Regions from separate parts of the Ottowia sp. VDI28 genome, predicted to be linked through region 3. Evidence: predicted binding sites of a transcription regulator. Region 3 holds the regulator's gene; each other region holds the start of a gene.
What was found. Region 3 encodes FNR, which switches genes on or off when oxygen is low (the NO sensors DNR and NnrR bind a similar motif). Its sites were predicted from a motif close to TTGATNNNNATCAA; they were not measured.
Positions count from the first base shown of each region.

Region 1: a site for FNR is predicted at 2,572-2,585, ahead of WJU18_RS05305 (universal stress protein). Genes of this name have one in related genera too.
Region 2: a site for FNR is predicted at 3,055-3,068, ahead of WJU18_RS21800 (universal stress protein). Genes of this name have one in related genera too.

Region 1 is NZ_CP149820.1:1,136,536-1,141,704, reverse strand. It holds gene WJU18_RS05310 (MBL fold metallo-hydrolase) at 277-1,629, opposite strand; gene WJU18_RS05305 (universal stress protein) at 1,641-2,465, opposite strand; gene WJU18_RS05300 (EamA family transporter) at 2,849-3,760, opposite strand; gene WJU18_RS05295 (2-dehydropantoate 2-reductase) at 3,781-4,782, opposite strand; gene WJU18_RS05290 (ammonium transporter) at 5,022-5,169, shown strand, end outside.
Region 2 is NZ_CP149820.1:4,575,694-4,580,862, reverse strand. It holds gene WJU18_RS21810 (malonate--CoA ligase) at 1-1,186, shown strand, start outside; gene WJU18_RS21805 (LapA family protein) at 1,789-2,394, shown strand; gene WJU18_RS21800 (universal stress protein) at 2,511-2,954, opposite strand; gene WJU18_RS21795 (heavy metal translocating P-type ATPase) at 3,103-5,169, shown strand, end outside.
Region 3 is NZ_CP149820.1:2,925,141-2,930,309, reverse strand. It holds gene WJU18_RS14005 (sulfite exporter TauE/SafE family protein) at 1-392, opposite strand, end outside; partial or broken gene hemN (oxygen-independent coproporphyrinogen III oxidase) at 455-1,836, opposite strand; gene fnr (fumarate/nitrate reduction transcriptional regulator Fnr) at 2,047-2,757, shown strand; gene WJU18_RS13990 (DUF1178 family protein) at 2,819-3,298, opposite strand; gene WJU18_RS13985 (NUDIX domain-containing protein) at 3,302-3,889, opposite strand; gene WJU18_RS13980 (DUF2818 family protein) at 3,970-4,272, opposite strand; gene nuoN (NADH-quinone oxidoreductase subunit NuoN) at 4,298-5,169, opposite strand, start outside.

The DNA of each region.
Region 1 (5,169 bases), 1.8 Mb from region 3:
TACTACAACTATCTATTTAATAAACAAGATAGAAAGAATAGTAGGGATAACCATGAGAACGAGCGCAATCGAAGGCGTGACGAAACGAAACCAGGCGGGCCTGCTGATGACGTTCGCATACCGCGCTCAGCCAATGCCTCCACCCAGTAACGCAGGAAATCGGCCCCCCAGGCATCGGCCGATAACGTAGTGGCCGCTGGCAATGCCATCGAAACCCAACCAGTCACCGCGAAACTTAAGGTTTGCTACATGCGCCCGTGCGTGCACGGACTCGCATCAGAGTTCCTGTGATTCACGATAGTCGGGTACTGTGCACGGCCAACCATGGCGTTCCTCGATGGCCAATCGCAATGCGTCGGCCGCCACGGGCTCTCCATGTGTCACGAAGACTCGCTTTGGTGCCTGAAGGCCGTCCAGCCAGGCCAACAGCTCATCGCAGTCAGCATGGGCCGACAATGTCTCCAGGCTAGCGACCTCCGCCCTGAGGAGTATGTAGGCGCCGTGGACCTTGATCTTGTCGGCGCCTGACATCATGCTTGCGCCGCGCGTGCCCGCTGCCTGGAATCCCGCAAACAGGATGGTATTTCTGGCATCTGGCGCATAAGCCTTCAGGTGATGCAGAACCCGGCCGCCCGTCGCCATGCCACTGGCCGATATGATGACCGATGGAAACTGCAGCGAATTCAACCGCTGCGACTCTTCGATGGAGTTGACAATGACGGCCTTCAGGCTCGTAGCGTCACATTGCTCAGGGCTCAACCGGTGCTCGTCGAGGTGCCTGCTGTAAAGGCGCGTTGCATCAGCTGCCATCGGGCTGTTCAGGTATACCGGCATGTCAGGAATGCGCCGCGCCTGCTTGAGCAACCGCATGCAGTGCAACAGGGTCTGCGCACGCCCGACAGCGAACGCCGGAATCAGCACAATACCGCCGCGCGCAGCCGTGCGGTTGACGACGCTTGCCAGTTCAGTGAGGGTGTCTGCCGCAGGATGCTTGCGATTGCCGTAGGTCGATTCCACCACCACATAGTCAGCGGGTTCGGCGGCCTCCGGTGGACGCATCAAGAGATCATTGCTGCGTCCGAGATCCCCTGAAAATAGAAGACTTGAACTTTTCCAGCCCACACGCACACTGGCAGCTCCGAGGATATGACCCGCTTTGCGCAAACGCCATGACCACCCTGGCCACGGGGAGCACTCCTCCCCGAATGGAACCACCTCGAAGCGCTTGAGTGCGGCGCGCGCCTCTTTCTCCGTGTAAAGCGCAAGAGCAGGCCGGTGTTTGGAATGTCCATGACGATTGGCATAGTCGGCATCTTCCTCCTGCAAACGGCCCGAGTCGGGCAACAAGAGTTCGCAGAGCTCACGTGTCGCCTCACTGCAGTAAACCCTGCCCTTGAAGCCGAGCTGAACTAATCTAGGCACGAAGCCGCTGTGATCGATATGGGCATGCGTCAGCAGTACGGCGTCTATGCTTGCAGGGTCGACCGGCAGCGCATCCCAGTTGCGCAGGCGCAGTTGCTTCAGCCCCTGGAAGAGCCCGCAATCGATCAGCAGCCGGCGGCCTTCGTGGGTCAACAGATACTTCGAACCCGTCACGGTACCCGTCCCGCCCAGGAAATCAATGCGCATGGCAAGCTCGCTCAGTGTGACATCAATACAGGCAATGTCATCGACTGAAGAATGGACAGTGTGGCTCCACCAAGAATCCACTCGCGCGCGCGGCTATGGCCATAGCAGCCCATGACAAGCAAGTCCGATCCCAGATCGGAAGCCAGGGACAGCAGCTTGTTGCCAACGTCGTCGTCATCCCTGTCGCCCCGATGCAGTGAGAGATCCCGGATACCTTGCTTCTGCAAATAACTCCGCAAGGACTGCAGCGACGCCTGCGCATCTTCGCCATACGCCACAGCATGTACCTGCGTTGCCCTGGACAGCCAAGGGAGGGCAGCGGTCACGGCCCTCGCGGATTCGCGCGTTTCCTTCCACGCCAGGAGGATGTTTCGGCCTAACGGTTCTACCGGCCCCGCATAGGGCATGACCAAGGCTGGCCGGCCGCTCTGCGCCAACACACTGGGTAGAAAATCAGTTGGCAGCTCGGCATCCGCAGCATCATTCTTGTCGCGCTGACCAAGAATCAGGAGGTCGGCATAAAGCGCGCGCCGGCCGAATCCCCAAGGCCCTTCGACGTCCGCCTCCTCCCAATGCAACCGCGCCGAGCCCGCGCTGTTCGCCAGAAAAATACCATGCATCTTGTCGCGCGCCTCTTGGTCAACTTTGCGCATGACTTCGATCGCCTCCGACCCCGCGTCTATCGCGAACGGGTAGCGCATCAGCGCCGAATAGGTACAGGGCTTGGCGGTCACCTCGGCATCAAAACTCTCTGCCACCCGGCATGCCAGTTTGATTCTTTCTCCTATGCGCGCAGAGCCATCGAGATGAAGAAGGATGGAATTCGGAGTCTGCATACAGGTTCTCCAGGTTTCGGGAGTTGAGATGCAATCGAGCTTGGGCCCGGCTGAACTGTCCGGTCTTGCGCTGGATCAAATATGGCCCCTCCGGCATAGTCAAAGCTTGATCTGGCGCAAGAACGGCTCACGCCGTGCCCGACGCAGCTTGATACGTCGCGCCAAAGCTCAGCTTTCAGCAGGTGACAGCACGAAAGGTCTCACAGCCGGCATGTACTCTTCGCTGCCCAAGCCATCCATGAAGGCTCTCTGCTGGTGTCTCGATCCCGCCGCCGCACCAGCCCAGCCCCTGGCGCTGACGATTCCGACCGGGATAGCCTTGCGGAAGCCGCTCCCCGCAATTCGAAACCTCACCCAAGGGGTAGGGATATCTCAAAACACCTTCAACGTTTGCGCATCCCCAGCCACATCACCGCACCGACCACGATCAATGCACCTAGCACCTGCACTGGCGCGATGGCCTGCCCCAGGATCAGCCAAGCCAGAACCAGCGCGGCAACAGGCTCGACGTTCATGATGGCTGCATTGCCCACCACGCCCAGACGGGGCAGCACAGTGAAAAGAAGTGTGATACCGCTGCCGTAGAGCAAGGTCAGCAGTGCCAACCCCCACCAGCCTGCTGATGCCACAGGCAGGTGGGGCCCCCCTTGCCACCAGACGCCGGCTGCCGCCAGCACGCTGACTATGGCCATGGTGGCAAACGTGCGCAACCGGCCGTCGAGATCGCCTGCCTCGTGCTGCGTCAGCACCAGCGCCAGGGAAAACGTGGCCGCCGCGGCAAGCGCGAAGGCCACGCCAACCCCAATTTTGCGCCACTGCCCGGCAGCGCCCAGCCCCGAAGCGGCGCCAAATACATCCAGAGCCAGCACCAGGCCCAGCAAAATAACCGGCATGATCAGGAGCATGGCGCGCTCAGGCTTGTGCTGATAGAGAACCCGAGCCCAGAACGCCGTCCAGAGCGGATAGCTATTGAAGGCCAGCAGCGCCAGTGCCACCGGCAACCGGGCCACGGCGGAATACAGGCATAGGCTTTGCACTGCGATCAAAAGGCCGATCGCCGGCAGCGCCTTGCGCTGGCGCACCGTCAGAGAAAAAGACCCTTGCTGCCCTACCAGCAAGGCGCCCACTACCAATGCAGTGAAAAAGCTGCGGACCACCACTGCGGTGGCCACATCCGTTCCATGATCGAAGGCCAGCCGGGCAGCCACGTGGTTGGCCCCCATCAGGAGAGCGATGGATAGCAACGAAGCGAAAGCTGCGCCGCTAAGCGCCCGGCCCGGGCTGGAGCGGGTCATTCCGGCTTATTCGCTCTGGCTCATTCAGGATAGAGCCCATGCACCCGTGCGTGCAGCCGGGCCAGCCCCAACAAAGCATCGGTGAAAGGCGCAGGCGTCTGAGTCAACACCCCGAGCTCCCGCACGGCTGACACCAGCGCATCGATCTCCACCGGCTTGCCGGCTCGCACGTCCTGCAACATGGAGGGTGTGAAGGCGCCCAGCTTGCGCGTGACCATGTGGCGGTCCTCCGGCTGCTGCTCGATGGGGATGCCGATGCGTGCGCCGATCTCTCGGGCCTCCAGCATCACGGCGCTGATGAAGCCGCGCACCAGATCGTCATCGAGGATGCGATCGGCGGTGGCGCCGGTGAAGGCACTGACGGGGTTCACCGTCATGTTGCCCCAGAGCTTGTACCAGACGTCTTTCTGGATCTGAGGCGATACCGTGGCCTCGAAGCCCGCTTCCTGCAGCAAGCCGGCCAGCGCCTGCACCCTCGCGCTGTCGCCGCCTGCCGGTTCGCCGATGATCAGCCCCTGGCCGAAGTGATGGCGGATCACCCCTGGGGCATCCAGCGCACAGCTGGCATGCACCACGCAGCCGATGACATGCGCCGGCGCAATGGCCCGCGCAATCGCGCCACCGGGATCCACCGATTCCAGACGCTGCCCGGCGATCAGGCCGCCAAAGCCTTGGAGGAACCACCATGGCACGCCATTCATCGCGGTCAGCACCACCGTCTTCGGGCCCAACAGCGGACCGATCCGGCCCGCTACATCAGCCATGCCCGGCGCCTTGACAGCCACGATCACGAGATCCTGCACACCCAGTTCGGCCGGGTCGGCACTGGCGCGCACCGCCTGGGCGGACTCATGCTCCACGGCATCGGCGCCCTTCTGGCGCAAACGCAGGCCGCCCTGCCGCAAGGCCTCCAGAGTGGCCCCGCGCGCCACCACACTGACCTCCGCGCCCTTTTCCGCCAGGCGCGCCCCTATCCAGCCGCCGATGGCGCCGGCTCCGTAGATCGCTATCTTCTTGAACATACGCCGCTGTCTCCTTGCGTTCCAAACGCTGGCTTCATACAAAAGCTTGCTCTATGAATTGTAGGCATCAGGTCTTTGCGCCCTCTTGCCCTCTTGCCCTCTTGCCCTCTTGCCCTCTTGCCCTCTTGCCCACTTGCCCCTCTTGGCATGGAAGCTGCTAAGCCACAGTACCGATCACACAAACATAAGCGGATGCGTGACCCGGATCGGCGCGCAGCGCATCCTGAAGGGAGTCTGGTATGCAGGTGGTGCAGTTTTCGGCCATTGACAAGGCAGATACAGCGTGGCTGCTGGTCTCGGCGGCGCTGGTTCTGATGATGACGCTGCCGGGCCTGTCGCTGTTCTATGCCGGGCTGGTGCGGCGCAAGAATGTGGTGAACACGCTGG
Region 2 (5,169 bases), 1.7 Mb from region 3:
TTTCAAGGCCGGCGCGCGCCATGTCTTCACGCTGGACGACGATCGCACGGGCAGCCTGCTCGAGCGCGCGGCGCACTGCAGCGACCGGCAGACGCCGGCCGTGAGGCGTGCCGATGATCTGGCCGCCATCCTCTACACCAGCGGCACCACTGGCCGCAGCAAGGGGGCCATGCTTTCGCACGGCAACCTGCTCTCGAATGCGCGCATGCTCCAGGACTACTGGGGCTGGCAGAAGGGCGACGTGCTGATCCATGCACTGCCGATCTTCCACGTGCACGGTCTTTTCGTGGCTATTCACGGCGCGCTGCTGAATGGCAGCAAGATGCTATGGATGGGAAAGTTCGATCCCAAGCGTGCCATTGCCTATATGCCGCGCGCGACCGTGTTCATGGGCGTGCCGACCTTGTACGTGCGCATGCTGGCCGAACCCGCCCTCGATCGCGAGCAGGCGGCCCGCATGCGGCTGTTCATCAGCGGATCCGCGCCGCTGCTGCTGGAAACCTTCAATGAATGGAAGGAGCGTACCGGCCACACGATCCTGGAGCGCTACGGCATGAGCGAGACCATCATGCTGACCAGTAACCCCTACCAGGCCGACGCGCGCTACGGCAACCAGAGCGACCGGCGCGGCGGAACCGTTGGTTTCCCGTTGCCCGGTGTTCAGTTGCGCGTGCAGGATGATGGCGGCCAACCGATGCCGGCGGGTGAGATCGGCGGTATCCAGGTGGCGGGGCCGGGCGTCTTCGCAGGCTACTGGCGCATGCCTGAAAAGACCGCGGAAGAGTTCACCGCCGATGGCTTTTTCAAGACCGGCGACGTCGGCCTGCAGGATGAGCGCGGCTATGTCACCATCGTCGGGCGCAGCAAGGACCTGATCATCAGCGGTGGCTATAACGTCTATCCGGCAGAAATCGAGGGATACCTGAATGAGTTGCCCGGCGTGGCCGAAAGCGCACTGGTGGGCGTGCCCCATCCCGATTTTGGCGAGGTGGGGGTGGCGGTGGTGATTGCCAAGCCAGGGGCACAGTTGAGCGGCGATGCATTGCTGGCCGAGCTGAAGGCGCGGCTGGCCAACTTCAAAATCCCCAAGCGCTGCTTCATCGAAGCCGAATTGCCCCGCAATACGATGGGCAAGGTGCAGAAGAACCTGCTTCGGGAGCGCCACAAGGGCTTGTTCGCGGCCTGAGTATTCGCTTGTCCATGTGCGATCCTGGAAGGCCGGGGTTGTGGGATCACGCACAAAACCGGCGCGGGCGGGGCACTGGCGAAGTGCCGCTTATGCACAAAAAACATGCTGCGCTGCGTCAAGATTTGAAGCAGGCTCAGCTTCTTTTATGAAAATTCATGGTTTTCTAAGTGGTTGATTTTATTGGTATTTATAAAACTGCTGCTTTTGCGGGCATTCTAAGCAAAGCCTTGATTTACAAGGCTTGAGCCGATTTCACCCAAGGCTATCAACAAAGTTATCCACAGAAACTCTGGATCACTCGTAAAGCGCTTTGAAATCAAGAGTTTGTGTGCCTTTTCAACAATGAGAGTGAGAAAACCGCTCCTAGTGGACGTCACGCCGCCTCCTTGAGTCAACGGGAGGCCGGGAATTCCCAGAGGAAGGCGTGATGGCGTGTTGCACCGCAACTCTACAAAGTCACACTCCTCTCATTTAAGGCGAGATCGTAGGCGGCGGCTGACAGCCCCGGCCGGGTGGGGCCGCTACACTCGGCACATCGAACAGCGCGGTGGTGAGTTCCGCGTTGTTCCCATCTACCCATTTGGAAGGAATCACCCGCTATGTCCTTGAGGTCCCTTTTTCTGCTGCTGGTTGGCGCGCTTATCGTCATCTTCGTGGGCGTCAACTGGCAGCAGATGACCACGCCGACCGATCTGTCGCTGATCTATACCGACATCCGCGCACCGCTGGGTTTGGTCCTGCTGGGTTTGATGGCGCTGCTGGCGGCGGTGTTTGTGGGACTGATTGCCTACATGCAGGCCACGGTGCTGTTCGAGACGCGCCGGCACGCCAAGGAACTGGCCATTCAACGCGATCTTGCGGACAAGGCCGAGGCCTCGCGTTTCACCGATCTGCGTGCACACCTGGACCGTGAAGTGGCACGGCTCTCTGAAGTCATCAACAACCAGAGCCGGGAAACCCTTTCCCGTGTGGACCGTGCCGAGATGGGCCTGCGCGAGCGCCCCGCTGATGCCGAGATCTCGCGTTTGGTACAGGCAGTGGAGAGCCATAACCGCGATCTGCACTCGCGCGTCGACCGGCTGGAGATGGGGCTTCGGGAAGGGCTGGCGGGCTACACACCAGCGCCAGCTTCCGTGACACCTCCCTCCCAGGCGACTCTCGCCGCGCCTCCGGCGGACGATATTGGGGACGTGGTGCCTCGCTGAAGAGGCGGCTGCCCGTAAAAATGAAACCAACCCCGGCCGCGGGTCTGCCCGCAGCCGGGGTTTTGTTTTGGTTGACATCTGGCCGCCAGGTGGCGGCCTTCCAGGGCTTCTGAAACTTACCTGAGCACCAGCACCGGGATCTCGGAGTGGGTTAGCACCTGCTGCGTCTCGCTGCCCAGCAACAGACGCTTGACGCCCCGGCGGCCATGCGAAGCCATCACGATCACATCGGCCTTGTGCTTTTTGGCGGCGGCAATCAACGCTTCGGACACCACATCCGATTTGACCACCAGGGCCTTGACTTTCACACCTTTGGCTTCGCCCGCCTTTTTCACGGTATCGACAATGGCCTGGCCTTCTTCGGTCCATTGCTTTTCGACCCGTTTCACATCGTCGACTGACAACGCGATGGAACCTTCGAAGTAGCTTTGCGGGTAACGCGGAATAATCTTCAGCGCGATCAATTCGGCGCCACAGGTGACTGCCAGAGAGATGGCACTGTTGACTGCTTTTTTGGACAGTGGGGAGCCGTCAGTGGCCACGAGAATGCGTTTGAACATGGTCTATCTCCTCAAGTGAACCGGAATCACAGTCTGCGCCAAATTCCTGTACAAGACTCTAGACTGCCACTCAACCATACCAAGCGCATGGCGGCTTATCTTGATATGGGTCAAGTTCGCATTGGGTATTGGGCGTACATTCGGGGGCATGCAGAGCGCTGCCGTCATATCTCCCCTGTCCGAGGGGGCTGCGCGAGCCGAGCCGCCGCCGGGCGGTGCTTCGCAATGGGCGTTGCTCGATGAGCCCGATGAATGGATGGAATTCAGCCGGCGGGTTTCCGCCCCTGCTGGAGCGGCCGATGGCGCATGCTGGGAATCCACGATTGTCTTCGAGGGCATGCACTGCGCGGCTTGCGCGGTCACCATCGAGGACGCGTTGCGCGCGGTGCCCGGTGTGCATTCGGTTGAAGTGAGCGCCGCAAGCCATCGCGGGAGCGTGGTGTGGGAAGAGGGCGCTACCCGGCCGTCGGCCTGGATGCAAGCCGCGCTGCGCTCCGGTTACCGGCCGCTGCCGGCCCACGATGCCTTCGCTGCCGAGCGGCGCCGTGCCGAAACCCGCAAGATGATGTGGCGCCTGGGCGTGGCGGGCCTGTGCATGATGCAGGTGATGATGTATGCCACGCCGACATACTTCACTGAGCCGGGCGAAATCGAACCCGATATCGTGCACTTGTTGCGCTGGGCGTCCTGGGTGCTGTCGATCCCGGTGATGCTGTTTTCCTGCCAGCCCTTTTTCCGCAATGCGCTGCTTGATCTGAAGCTGCGCCGCGTCAGCATGGATCTGCCGGTGTCTCTGGGCATGGTCATCACATTCGCCGTCAGCATGCTGGGTACCTTCGAGCCCCAGGGGGTGTTCGGGCGCGAGGTGTATTTCGACTCGCTGACCATGTTCGTGTTTTTCCTGCTGACCGGGCGCTGGTTGGAGCTGCGCCTGCGCGACCGCACCGCTGGTGCGCTGGAGGCGTTGATGCACCGCCTGCCTGAGAGTGTGGAGCGGCTGTCCGCCGATGGCTCGTGGGAGCGCGTGGCGGCACGGCGGGTGCGGGTGGGTGACGTGGTCCGTGTGCTGCCGGGCGAGGTGTTCCCGGCTGATGGGGTCGTGCTGCGCGGCGGCACCATGGCCGACGAAGCCTTGCTCACGGGAGAGTCCACGCCGCTGGCCCGAGGCGTGGGTGCGCAGGTGATCGCGGGCAGCCACAACCTGACCGCGGCGGTTGAGGTGCAGGTGACGCAGGTCGGAGCCGATACCCGCTACGCACAGATCGTCGCGCTGATGGAGCAGGCGTCCAGCAGCAAGCCGCGTATTGCTCAACTGGCCGATCGGCTGGCCAAGCCATTCCTGATATTCGTGCTGTTGGCTGCCGGCCTGGCGTGCGCCTGGTGGTGGCCTAGCGATCCAGGCCATGCGCTGATGATCGCGGTCTCGATTCTGGTGGTGACATGTCCCTGCGCGCTGTCGCTGGCCACGCCAGCCGCCATGCTGGCCAGCGCCGGCAGCCTGGCCCGAAGCGGCGTGCTGGTGCGCCGGCTGGAGGCGCTGGAAGTGTTGGCCGGCGTCGATACCGTGGTGTTCGACAAGACGGGCACCCTTACGCGTGACGCCTTCGTGCTGGAACACGTTCGGCTGCGCGAAGGCGTGACGCGCGAGCGGGCGCTGGCTCTTGGGGCTGCGCTGGCCCGGGGCAGCTTGCATCCTGTTTCGCGGGCTCTGGTGGCCGAGGCCGAGCAGGCCGGGTTGGTGCCGGAGGGTTGGCGGATCAGCGAGCAAGAAGAGTTGGCCGGGCAGGGTGTATGTGCGCTCGTGTCCGCGGCGGATGCGGCGCCGCAGCACGTGAAGTTGGGCTCTGCCTTGTTCTGTGGCGCCCCTGCAACTATGAATGAAGGCTTGGCCTCTCATTTGAGTGATGAAAGCGGGTGGCTTGCCAGCTTTGAGTGGCAGGAAGATCTGCAGCCTGATGCCAGGCAGGCCGTGGCGGCCTTGCTGGCGCAGGGGGTTGGCGTGCGGCTCCTCTCGGGTGATCGGCCGGAAGCCGCTGCGCGCCTGGGGAAACTGGCGGGTATCGAAGATACCCGCGGCGGCTGTACGCCCGCCGACAAGCTGGCTGCCATGCAACTGGCGCAGCAAGGCGGTGCAACGGTTGCCATGGTAGGGGATGGCTTGAATGATGGCCCGGTCCTGGCAGGGGCGCATATTTCATTTGCTTTCGGGCGTTCG
Region 3 (5,169 bases):
ATCAATGGCGCGCTGCGCCCGCGCTTTTGCTGGAAGCCGCGAACCGCCGCCCAGATCCGGCGCGCGCCCTGCTCGATCCATACCGGCTGGCGGGCCTGCACCAGCAGCAGCAGACCAATCACGACGGCCGCCACGTGGAGCAGAGTCCACACAGGACGGATTGCGGCGCTCTGTGTGGTCAGCCAGCCGATGCCTTGCAATGAAGCGGCGGCCAGGCCACCGAGCGTGGCATACCCGATGATGCGCCCAGCCTGGAACAGGCTCATCGCCGAAGTGCTGCGCGCTCCGGCGGTTTGGCCGATACCGGCGCAAGCGGCCCCGCACATGGCAATGCAATGCGGACCGCCGGCCAGTCCCATGCCGAAAGCTGTGAGCGCAAGTGACGTCAGCATATGAATGACGACATTCCGGGTGCTACTCCTCGGAACCTGTTTAAAACGTATCTACGAGCTCGTCAGATGATCTTCGAAAAACGCGCCCGCGTGCGATCGGCTTGCAGGTATTTGTCGAACACCATCGCCACACCCCGCACGAAGAACCACCCCATGGGGGTCACCTCAATACCGGAATCAGACAACTCTACCAGCCCCTGCGCCTGCATGCCGCGCAGCACTTCCAGCTCAGCGGCAAAGGTGCGCTTGAAATCGATGAGGTGCGCGATCTCGATAGCCTCGAAGTGCAAGCGTCCCTGGCACATCAGTGCCATGATGATCGAACGCCGGACCAGATCGTCTCGTGAGACAGCTAGACCCCGGGCCACAGGCAGCAACCCATGGTCGAGCGCGTCCTGATACTCTTCCAGTGTCTTGGCGTTCTGGCTGTAGACCGCGCCTATTTTGCCGATGGCTGATACGCCCAGGCCGATCAGGTCGCAGTCAGGCTGAGTGCTATAGCCCTGGAAATTCCGATGCAACCGGCCCTGCCGCTTGGCGACAGCCAGGGAATCGTTCGGCAACGCGAAGTGGTCCATGCCCACATAGATATACCCTGCCGCCTCGAACGCGGCGAGTGCGCGTGCCAGCATCGCCACTTTGTTGCCGGCCCCCGGCAGATCGATCGCAATGATGCGCCGCTGAGGTTTGAAGCGCTCCGGCAGGTGAGCGTACCCGTAAAGAGCGATGCGATCAGGCCGCAATTCGGCCACTTGCGCCAGCGTGCGATCGAAAGATTCGGGGGTTTGCTTGGGCAAGCCGTAGATCAGATCGACGTTGATCGACTCAAAGCCGATACGCCTGGCCGCCGCCACCAGGGAAAACACTTGCTCCGCGGGCTGGATGCGGTGCACCGCCTTCTGCACGTCTGGATCAAAATCCTGCACTCCGAAGGACAAGCGGTTGAAGCCCAGGCGCGCCAGGGTGCGAAGGCGCTCCTCGTCAATGGTCCGGGGATCGATCTCGATCGAGTACTCCCCCCGGGCACTAGATTGAAATTCTGCCGCAGCATGCCCATCAGCCCGCCCAGCTCGCCGTCATTGAAGAACGTAGGCGTGCCGCCGCCCAGATGCAACTGGCTCACGTTGACCCCGTGGCCGATGCGCTGCACGTGCAGATCGACTTCGCGGCTCAAATAACTCAGATAAGGCGCGCTGCGCTCATGGTGCCTGGTAATGATCTTGTTGCAGGCGCAGTAATAACAAAGCGACTCACAGAACGGAATATGCACATAGAGCGAAAGCGGCAGCGTCATGGCCGCGGGGCCATGGCGCCGCTGCTCCAGGGCCTGCACATAGTCAGCCTGGCCAAACGCCTCCACGAACCGGTCCGCCGTGGGGTAGGATGTGTAGCGCGGGCCAGGCACATCGAAACGCTGGAGCAATTCTGGGGTCACAGTAGTCATTCAGGAGATATCCTCGATAGCAGAGTCGATGGTCGCGCAGGAAAGATGAAATTTCCTTGATCCCGATCAAGAGATGGAGGCCATTGCCGCAAGGTTTGCGGTGGATCAATTCGCTGGGCAGCCTACAATGAGTCATCGCTTTACTACCTCGCCGACCACTTCGCCCACCATCTCGCCCTAGTTCGCCCTAGTGCGCACGCCGACACCACAATGACTCCTCAAGCCATCAAAGTAGCCTGCTCCAACTGCAACCTGCGTGAGTTGTGCATGCCCATGGACTTGTCGGGCAGTGATCTCGACAGGTTGGACGAACTCGTAGCCACTCGGCGCAAAATCCGGCGGGGCGCCTCCCTGTTCTCCAATGGAGAACCCTTTTCAGCGCTCTACGCCATACGCACGGGCTTCTTCAAAACCTGCATTGCTTCCGAAGACGGCCGCGATCAGGTCACAGGTTTTCAAATGGCCGGCGAGATCATCGGCCTCGATGGCATCGTGGACGATCACCATACCTGCGATGCCATTGCGCTGGAAGATGCTGAAGTCTGCGTGATGCCGTTCGACCGCATCGAAGAGCTCTCGCGCGAAGTGCCAGCGCTGCAGAGCCATGTGCACAAGATCATGAGCCGCGAAATCGTGCGCGAACACGGTGTGATGCTGCTGCTTGGCAGCATGCGGGCCGAAGAGCGCCTGGCCACCTTTCTGCTGAATCTGGTGCAGCGGCTACACGCACGAGGCTTTTCGCAGTCGGAACTGATTCTCCGCATGACCCGCGAGGAAATTGGGAGCTACCTGGGCCTCAAGCTGGAAACCGTGAGCCGGGCTTTTTCCAAGTTTGCCGAAGACGGCCTGGTGGAAGTCAAGCAGCGGCATGTGCGTATTCTGAACACCCAGGCGCTGCGAGAAGTGATCACGCCGCAATAGGCCAGGCGGTAGGCCGTCGCAAAACGCCGCCGCAATAGGCCTCTAGTCTCGTCAGCCGGCTTTACTGCAACGTATCCTTGAATCCCGGAGGCACGGGCAGCGGCACGACTGCAATGCCCTCATCCAGCAAGGCTTCGGTTTCCTCTGGAGTAGCTTGGCCTCGGATACCCCGCTCGTCCGACTCCCCATAGTGAATCTTGCGAGCTTCTTCCGCGAAGCGCTCGCCCACGTCTTCGGTGTTGGCCATCACGCGGCGCACCATCTGCATCCAGGCGGCCTGCAGTGAAGCTGGCGGCAGTGCAGCCACCGGTTCAGACGCTCCTGCCCCACCCGGCGAGGCTTGGGAGGGTTCAGCGGTCACAGGCGCCCCGGAAGCGCCCAGGTTCAAACGCGGGGCGCTAGGTAGCTTGCTCACCGAGGTATCGCCGCACATGGGGCACGTCAGTAACTGACTGGATACCTGCTGCTGAAAATCGTCTTCCGAAGCGAACCAGCCCTCGAAAACGTGTCCGTGATGGCACTGAAGATCCAATACCTTCATGACTTAAGCTTCCCGCCATTCGAGCGTCCAGGCGCCAGCCAGGACGTTTTGCAGCCACAGCGCGCCGGTCAGGGTCTTGCCATCCGTGATCTGGCCGTTGCGGCACCAGTCAAGAATTTCTTGCGGCGTGGCGCTGAAAACTTCCAGGAACTCCCCCTCATCCAACTGGGACTTGCCCTCTGAGAGGCCGCGGGCAAACCAGATTTCGATGAACTCGGTGGAATATGAAATACCCGGATGTAATCTCCCTGCACGCGCCCATTGGCGAGCGGTGTAACCGGTCTCTTCCCGCAACTCGCGCTGGGCACATACCAGCGGCGCTTCACCTGCATCGAGTTTGCCGGCGGGAAACTCGATCATGACATTCCCCACCGGATAGCGGTATTGGCGCTCCATCAACACGCGCACGCTCCCGTCCTCGGCTTCGATCAGCGGAATGATCATCACCGCGCCCGGATGAACAATGTATTCGCGGTAGGTTTGCGCGCCATCGGGAAGGCGCACCGTGTCCCGCAAAACCTGCAGGAAGCCGCCACGCAGCACTTCTTCGCTACTGACGCGGGTTTCTTGCAGATGGGGATCGGAGCTCATGGAGGGATTATCCTGGAAGCGATGCTGGCAGGTGCATTCTGCTGCCATTCCATTTGCACGGTCTGGCAGGATTTGCAGGATTACCGGCCCCGCCGAAGCAGGTAGCGGTAGACAAAGCCCGGGAACGCCAAAGTCAGAAACAGCGCTCCCGTGATGGCGTAAAACTGCCACCCCTGCGGCGAAATCTGGCCGGCGCTCTGCTCCAACCCCAGACCAATGCCGCCGATAACGAAGTACCAAAATACCAGTTCAGCCAAGCGCCAAGCCAGCGACTTGCCGCCACGGAGCGGATAGACAGACAGCAGGCGCTGGTTCAGAAACGGCAGATTGGCAGCCACAAAAGCCAGCAGGATCAATAGCCAAATGGCAAAGCTCTGGGACATCCTGTTGAGAGACAGCGAGGCTGCCTTACGTTCCCAGCATTTGCACGATGGCCTTGGCGCACAACGTCATCAATGCGCCCGGAACGATACCAAGCACCAGCACCAAAGCACCATTGATCGACAGCAAGGCACGCATGTCGGCGGGTGCCGTAATAGGCGATGCGCTCACCGGCTCATCAAAGTACATAACCTTGATGACGCGCAGGTAGTAGAAAGCCCCCACCAGCGAGATCAGCACGGCAAACACCGCCAAGCCGATATGAAGCGACTGACCGGTGCTGATAAGCGCTTGCAGCACGGACAACTTGGCCTGGAAGCCCACCAGCGGCGGCAGGCCTGCGAGCGAGAAAAGGCAAATAGCCATGATGCCGGCATACAGCGGGCTGCGCTGGTTGAGACCTGCGAGGTCGACGATCTCTTCGCTTTCGAACCCCTCGCGGGAAAGCAGCAGAATGATCCCGAAGCTCGCCAGCGTCGTCAGTACATAGGTCACCATGTAGAACATGGCCGAGCTATAGGCGTTAGCCGCTGACAGCGCGTTGCCATTGACCACGCCCGACATCAGGCCCAGCAGCACAAAGCCCATCTGAGCGATCGTGGAATAAGCCAGCATGCGCTTCAAATTGGTCTGCGCGATGGCTGCCAGGTTACCCACCAGGAGCGACGCGACGGCCAGCAAACCGAGCATCTGCTGCCAATCGAAGGCCAGTGGCAGAAGCCCTTCGACCAGAAGGCGGATAGCGATGGCGAAAGCCGCGAGCTTCGGTGCGGAGCCGATGGTCAGCGTGACCGCCGTAGGAGCCCCCTGATAGACATCAGGAATCCACATATGGAAAGGCACCACGCCAAACTTGAACGCCAAGCCGGCCACCACGAACACCAGGCCGAACACCAACA